Linked DNA regions of Gloeothece verrucosa PCC 7822. The main gene of each other region encodes a partner of the protein of the gene in region 2 in a complex. Links are inferred from orthologs where the notes say so. Each region holds a gene or a part of one and is shown on either strand. Other genes may lie near its edges.

Region 1 (4,672 bases), 3.1 Mb from region 2 along the record:
GTGATTCGGCAGGAACTTCTAATTATCATATTGGTGAGCCGCCTGATCGTCGTATGAATGCCGCCGCTAGTGGTCGAGGCATTCCGCTCAAGGGCAAAGCCCGACAATTTCAACCCTCAGATTTTGAGAATTTTGACCTAATTTTAGCGATGGACCGCGAAAATTATCGCGATATTCGGCGGCTAGATCCGAGTGGTCAATATCAAGACAAAGTTCGCTTAATTTGTGAGTTTGCGACTCATTATTCCATCAAAGAGGTTCCTGATCCCTACTATGGCGGACCCGAAGGGTTTAATCAAGTGATCGATCTGCTGTTAGATGCTTGTAGTGGCTTACTCGAGGAAGTCAAGCTAAAGGGCTTGCAAGAGCATTAATCAACGAGATGATGTTCTAGGGCAAAACGCACTAATTCTGCTCTATTATTGGTTTCGGTTTTTCTGAGTAAGCTACTAACATACTTTTCTACGGTTCTTGGACTTAAATGAAGTTGCTGGCCAATTTCCACGTTTGACAGTCCTTGAGCGAGTAATTCTAGCACTTGTTTTTCTCGTGCGGTTAACTCGGGTGGAGGATTGAGGGTAGGTAATTCGGGGAGTGGAGGAGGGGGTTGACTTTTTTTCAACTCAGCTTGTTTTTCTTGGAGTTGTCGGTTTTTATAACGCCATTCAGATTCCATAATCTGCGATCGCTCCAGGAGATTGCGAATTACCGCCCCAAGTTCCTCCATTTCAAAGGGTTTAGGCAAATAGACATCACAACCCGCTTGATAGCCGCGAATTCTTTCATGGGTAGTGCTTTTTTCCGTCAAAAATACTACCGGTAACAGACGAAATTCAGGACGTTGACGTACCTGGGCCACTAATTCATAGCCGTCTGTGCGCGGCATTTTAATATCGGATACTAACAGGTGGGGATGGTAAGTTTCTAACAGAGATAGGGCTTCCTGGCCATTTTTAGCAGTTACAACTGAATATCCTGACAGTTCTAGGTAATCCTTGACTGCCAGGCGAATTCCAGGGTCATCATCAGCAATTAAAATCAACAACGGCATATTAGAATCTGGAAGATGGCGAAGGAGAGCAGTATTTTTAGCCTATCATTCCCAAAATATTAAACGGTAACAGATTTTATTCTAATCTTATGCTAGATGAGCCGTTCACGTTAAGTAATCTCTAATCACATAAAATTTAAGCTCAACTAATATTAAAAAGAATAAGTCAATGAGCTACGCATAAAAGCTCACTTAAAAAATCGCTTTAGGGGTTAATTTATTATTTATTATATCGACAAAGTGAGAGAAACCGGTTAGGAATTCCGACAAATGAAAAAGCCCTTGAAAGTCTTGCCATGTTTCGACTTCAAAGGCTCTGTCTTTCTTCTCACTCCTCACACAATTAAAATATAATCTAGTTCTATTGTGGGCACATAGGAGTAAGTGACGCTTTAATGAGTGTCATATTCTCGGAAACTTTTTTAGTGATGTTAAAGTGGATTTTTCAACCCATTTCCTCACTCGAGTTTACACTGCTTGCGGCTGTCCTTGGGGTTTAAATTGGAACAGAGAGTACACCACATTGCGACGAATGTCAATCATCATTTCCAAGAACATTTCATAGCCTTCTTGCTTATACTCGATCAAAGGATCTTTTTGTCCATAACCCCGTAAGCCAATGGACTCTCGTAATGATTCCATGCCTTGTAGGTGTTCTCGCCAAAGGGTATCAATTTGTTGCAGGATAAAAAACCGTTCTGCATCTCGCATCAGTCCCGGACGAACATGATCGACTTCCTGTTCTTTAACGTCATAAGCTTTCCTCACCTCTTCATGGAGGAAATTCTTAATTTCAAAGACCGTCATATCTTCTATATCGGCGGGTTCGACATCCTGTAGCAGATAGACGAATTCTTTGACTTTACTGACTAAGGTGTTGAGGTCCCATTCTTCGGGGGGTAAGTCAGGGTTAACGTAAGCTTCGACAATTTCGTCCATCGTTTTTTCAGCATACTGTAAGACCTGTTCTTTAAGGTCTAGCCCTTCTAACACCCGCCGACGTTCTGCGTAAATGGCTTTACGTTGATTATTCATCACCTCGTCATACTCAAACACCTGCTTACGGATGTCATAGTAGTAAGTTTCTACCTTTTTTTGGGCCCCTTCTAAAGAACGGGTCAGCATTCCTGACTCAATGGGCATATCTTCTTCTACCTGTAAAGCTTCCATCAGCCGCGCCACTCGATCACCCCCAAAAATTTTCAGCAGGTTATCTTCTAAACTGAGGAAGAAACGAGTAGATCCGGGGTCGCCTTGACGACCGGCCCGTCCCCGTAACTGGTTGTCAATGCGTCGTGACTCATGGCGTTCTGTTCCAATGACGTGTAGTCCGCCGAGTTCTACCACTTCTTTATGTTCTTGACTGGTAAAAATTTCATATTCACCGCGTATCTTTTTATAAACTTGCCGCAGTTTTTGAATTACGGGGTCATCTGTGGGGGCATTTTCTGAGGCGATCGCAATTTTTTCCTCGGTTTCTAATTCGGCCAAACTTTGCTCGCCATAGTATTCCACAGCAATTTTAACGGCTTCTTTGAGGCCTTTAACGGTGGCTTCTGACAATTCAGTGGGGAAAATATCAGCAGACGCTTTCCAGGTTTTCACCTTCCTATCAGAGGCAAACCCTTGGGGACGACGACGACCTCCTAAACTGGGGACACTGACCGCTAATTCATCGTCATCGGGTCTGACAATTTTCGGCATCAAGTATTCCCGAATTTTCAAACGGGCCATATAGTCTGAATTTCCCCCCAAGATAATATCGGTTCCTCGCCCTGCCATGTTAGTGGCTATGGTGACAGCGCCTTTTCGCCCGGCTTGGGCTACGATTTCTGATTCCCGTTCTACGTTTTCAGGACGCGCATTGAGCAAGTTATGGGGAATTTCTTTCTCTCGCAGTAACCTAGATAAAAGTTCTGATTTTTCGACGCTGGTTGTTCCGACTAAGATCGGACGACCCATTTTATGCAATTCTTCCACTTCGTCAGCGACGGATCGCCATTTCCCCCCTTCCCCTTTATAAACGGCATCCGGCAGGTCGTAGCGTTGAGAGGGCCGGTTGGTGGGAATAATGGTTACTTGTAAGTTATAGACCTTTTCTAACTCGGTTTCTTCGGTTTTGGCTGTACCGGTCATGCCTGAGAGTTTAGGATAAAGCAGGAAGAAATTTTGATAGGTAATGGTGGCTAGGGTTTGGGTTTCCTGTTGAATTTCCACTCTTTCTTTGGCTTCAATGGCTTGGTGGAGTCCATCACTCCAACGTCTGCCGGGTAATACCCGTCCGGTAAACTCATCGACGATCACCACTTCGCCGTTACGGACGATGTAGTTCACATCTTTGAGGAAGAGTTCTTTGGCTTTGATGGCGTTAAAAATGTAATGGGCCCAAGGGTTTTCTTGATCGTATAAATCTTTAACACCTAAGAGTTCTTCGGCTTTTTTAAACCCGTCATCCGTCAGCAAAATATTGCGGGCTTTTTCATCGACTTCATAATCTCCGGGGCCGTCTTCTACTTCTTGTTTGACTAATTGTTTGACGATTTCGGCGGCTTGATAGTATTTTTCGGTGGGGCGTTCAATGGGACCAGAAATAATTAGAGGGGTTCTCGCTTCGTCGATTAAAATTGAGTCCACTTCGTCAATGATGCAATAGCTAAAGGGACGTTGTACCACTTCTGCCATCGAGGTGGCCATATTGTCCCGTAGATAATCAAATCCTAATTCACTATTGGTGGTATAGGTAATATCACAGGCGTAGTTTTTCTTACGTTCTTCTGGACTCATCCCCGCTTGAATTAAGCCCACACTCAGCCCGAGAAAACGGTGAACTTGTCCCATCCATTCCGCGTCACGACGGGCCAGATAGTCGTTAACAGTGACGATGTGAACGCCTTTGCCGGTTAATCCATTGAGATAAGCGGGTAAGGTAGATACTAAGGTTTTTCCTTCCCCGGTTTTCATTTCAGCAATTTGTCCTTTGTGCAACACGAGGCCCCCCATCAGTTGCACATCAAAGTGGCGCATCCCTAAAACCCTCTGTGAGGCTTCTCGCACAACGGCAAAAGCTTCCGGTAAAATTTCGTCAAGAATTTCTTCTATTTCGCGGTCATTGTTAGCTTTTTCCAATTGTTCTCTAAATTCGTCTGTCTTGCGCTTGAGATCGTCGTCTGATAATTTCTTGATCTCTTCTTCGAGCAGATTTGTTTCTGTGACGAGGGGTTGAAATTTATTGAGTTTACGAGTGTTAGGGTCTCCGAATAAAGCTTTCAACATAGCCGTTTTTTTATTTTTATGTTACCGTTGCCGCGCTTTCTGATTGAGAAAGTATAAATATATGTTAATTATTCTACCATTTTACGAGACAGCACACGGGAGTCGCTGCTTCTTCTGCGCTCTTTGCCGGAGTTGGGAGTCGGATGACTCTATTTTTCCTGAGCTTAACATAATTTCACAAAATCCTACAATTCGTGATTTTTAGTCGCAAATTGTAATAAGGCAGTGAGAAATTTTAGGGAATTTCTAGGCTATACTTAAAAATATACTTCAATGAGTATTTTTGCTGCAAAAAAAATCCACCAGAAAAATTAAAAAAACCTTAAACTTTGCTGGAGAAAAGATCGG
Region 2 (2,931 bases):
CTAGTGTATGTGATAATTAGCACAATTTGCCTAGTCTAACCAACCCACATTCACATATCTTAGCAAAGTTTCACTAATGAGTTCTAGGAATTTATTAAGCAGCTAGAATTTTTTTGAGAGAAATACTCACTTCTTCAGGGGAACGATTGCCATTAATTGAACTTAGATTTCCCCGTTGACTGTAATAATCAATCAAGGGAGCAGTTTGTGCATGGTAGACTTCTAGGCGGTGACGAATGATCGATTCTGTGTCATCTTGTCGTCCTCGTCCCAAAAGACGTTCAATTAAAATGTCTTCGGGAACTTCCAAATTAACCACCCAGACCAAGAATTGGTTGCCTTGTTCAAGTAAATGCTCTAAAAAACTCGCTTGGACAACCGTTCGAGGGAATCCATCTAAAATCCATCCTTTTTTGGCATCCGGTTGGCTCAGACGGTCTTCAATTAAATTTAACAGCAATTCATCAGGCACCAATTCTCCTTTGTCCATATAAATTTTAGCTTTAAGTCCTAAAGGAGTGCTTTGAGTGATGGCTTGTCTTAAAATTTCTCCTGTAGAAATATGGGGAATTTGGAGAGAATCCGCTAAAATTTCCCCCTGAGTGCCTTTTCCTGAGCCGGGTGGTCCTAAGAAAATTAATCCTGTCGGTTTGGTCATTACTTATTAGTCATGAGTTATTAGTCAGGAGTCAGTAGTCAGGAGTCATTAGTCATTAGTCATTAGTTTAGTAAGGTGATTAGTTATCGATTTTAGAAAATCAATGGTTGATTAAATCAAAATAACTACTCCTCAAGGACTGACTATTGACTATTGACTATTGACTATTGACTATTGATTATTTATTGTTTCACCATTCCCTCATAGCGTTGGGAAATAACATAAGTTTGAATTTGTTTAGCCGTATCAATAGCCACCCCAACGAGAATGAGTAAGGAAGTAGCCCCGAGACCTTGGAAGGTCGTCACACCTGTTGCTCCTTCCACGAGAGTAGGCACGGTTGCCACAATGCTCAAAAAGATAGCCCCTAAGAAAGTTAAGCGGTTTAATACCCCTTCAAGATAATTGCTGGTTGCTGTTCCTGGACGAATCCCGGGAATACTTGCCCCCATTTTCTTGAGATTTTGGGACATATCTTTCGGATTAACAATCAAAGAAGCATAGAAAAAGCTGAAGAAGAAAATTAGTAGCGAATAAAAAAGCACATAAATCCAACTTCCGGGTTGAAGATAATTCACAATCCGGATGAGAATTTGACTAAAAGTTCCTTCTCCAGAAACTGAACGCGCCAACTGATAGGGCAAAATCAACACTGCCGAAGCAAAAATAATCGGCATAACTCCACCCTGATTGAGTCGTAAAGGCAAATAGCTAGTTCTTTCTCGATAGAGTCTTCTGCCCACTTGACGACGGGCTGAAATAATAGGAATACGACGAGTGCCTTCTTGAACGAAGACAATGCCGATAATCATGATCAGAAAGACTAGCAGAAGAATCACCACTTGAGCGACTGCTTGGCGGCCTCCAGTTTGAGCATAATCAATGGTGTTTCCTAAAGTTTTTGGTAAAACAGCGACAATATTAACGAAGATAAGTAAAGAAGCTCCATTGCCAATGCCTCGTTCTGTGATTAACTCTGATATCCACATCACGAACATTGAGCCGGCTGTTAAAGCCAATACGGTTTCTAGAATTGGGATCGGGCTGCCGGCGATTACTCCGTTTTGCACGAGTAACCCTAGCGTTATGCCAAAACTTTGAATAATTGCCCAACCTAGAGCCACATAGCGGCTAATTTGCGATATTTTACGCCGTCCAGCTTCTCCTTCATTCTTTTGCAGGTCTTCTAAAGAAGGAATAGCCGCCGTGAGCAACTGCATAATGATGGAGGCGTTAATAAAGGGAAGAATTCCCAAGGCAAAAATTCCCAGGGTGGACAGACCGCCTCCTGTAAAAATATCCAAAATGCCCAGGGCTGGACTATTTTGAATAAAATCAGCAAATTTAGCCCGGTCTAATCCCGGTACCGGAACAAAAATACCAAAGCGAACTAAAATTAAAAGCCCAACGGTAACAAGCAGCCGTCCTCGCAGACCAGCCGCTTGAGCCATTTGCATAAAAGTTTCTTGAGCCGTAGGTGTTTTATCTCGACTGACGACCATGAAAGGCTACCTCTATTATTAGCTGTCAGTTATCTTGGGGTCATTTTTCAATGATTTATTAATTAATGATAACTGTCAGTTGATCATTTCTTCAGATTTAGGGAGCAACTGAGTCAGTTGACGGAGCATTTAAGAGTGCCCAAGACCCACCAGCCGCTTCAATTTTCTCTTTAGCCCCACTGCTAAAAGCCGCCGCTTTAATGGTCAGAGGAATAGTTAACTCGCCATGTCCCAGCACCTTAAGCGGTCCATCATTACTGGTAATAATTCCCGCCTCCATCAAACTCTCTAAACTCACTTCAGAATTAGCCGCCAGACCCGCCAATTTCCCCACATTAATGATGGTATATTCACGACGATTAACAATAGGAAAATGCTTTAACTTAGGCACACGGCGATACAAAGGCATTTGTCCACCTTCAAACCCAGGCCTAGTCCCAGTTCCCGAGCGAGATTTTTGTCCCCGCATCCCTAAACCCGCACTAGCCCCCTGTCCGGCAGAAATTCCCCGCCCAACGCGACGGCGACGTTTAGTAGCCCCTTTTTGAGGCGAAAGCTCGTGTAATTTCATGATATATTGCTCGTAAATTGCCTGTCTTAGCTGATTAGCTGTAAATATGTTCGATAGGAAGGTCTCTTTCCTTAGCCACTTCCGAAAAGGTCCGCAGCGTTTCTAGGGCATTAATGGCGGCTCTAGCATTATTGAGGGGGTTATCAGATCCCAACTGTTTAGCCAGAATATTCTTCACCCCGGCCAACTCCAGCACAGTT

Evidence for each region. Proteins that work in one complex are often made in the same cells at the same time.
Region 1: the proteins of secY (region 2) and secA are in contact, whole or in part, in a crystal structure (PDB 3DIN), measured with the Thermotoga maritima proteins. The link is inferred for Gloeothece verrucosa PCC 7822 from one-to-one orthologs. Residues at the interface, in WP_004081795.1 of Thermotoga maritima: Glu108, Gly109, Glu110, Glu111, Ala236, Glu237, Arg238, Arg239, Ile240, Thr241, Ile242, Gln243, Tyr244, Ala245, Arg246, Arg247, Val248, Thr249, Gly250, Arg251, Arg252, Val253, Tyr254, Gly256, Ala257, Ser258, Thr259, Tyr260, Leu261, Pro262; in WP_004082002.1 of Thermotoga maritima: Glu261, Ala262, Arg263, Lys300, Ala301, Arg302, Thr303, Ile304, Ile305, Leu323, Tyr324, Asp325, Pro326, Val329, Ser330, Tyr333, Ile336, Lys340, Phe345, Val349, Glu363, Phe364, Tyr374, Ser375, Gly376, Gly377, Glu393, Ile395, Thr482, Ser483.

What each region holds. Positions count from the first base shown.
Region 1 is NC_014501.1:2,390,174-2,394,845, reverse strand. Bases 1,320-4,672 are described here. They hold secA (preprotein translocase subunit SecA), read right to left. Parts: upstream 4,325-4,672; coding sequence 1,520-4,324; downstream 1,320-1,519. In the rest of the region: CYAN7822_RS10500 (low molecular weight protein-tyrosine-phosphatase), read left to right, coding at 1-374; CYAN7822_RS10495 (response regulator transcription factor), read right to left, coding at 371-1,051. UniProt on the Escherichia coli protein: Required for protein export, interacts with the SecYEG preprotein conducting channel.
Region 2 is NC_014501.1:5,485,173-5,488,103, forward strand. It holds secY (preprotein translocase subunit SecY), read right to left. Parts: upstream 2,161-2,931; coding sequence 841-2,160; downstream 1-840. Other genes in the region: CYAN7822_RS24630 (adenylate kinase), read right to left, coding at 95-658; rplO (50S ribosomal protein L15), read right to left, coding at 2,258-2,731; rpsE (30S ribosomal protein S5), read right to left, coding at 2,766-2,931. UniProt on the Escherichia coli protein: The central subunit of the protein translocation channel SecYEG. Consists of two halves formed by TMs 1-5 and 6-10.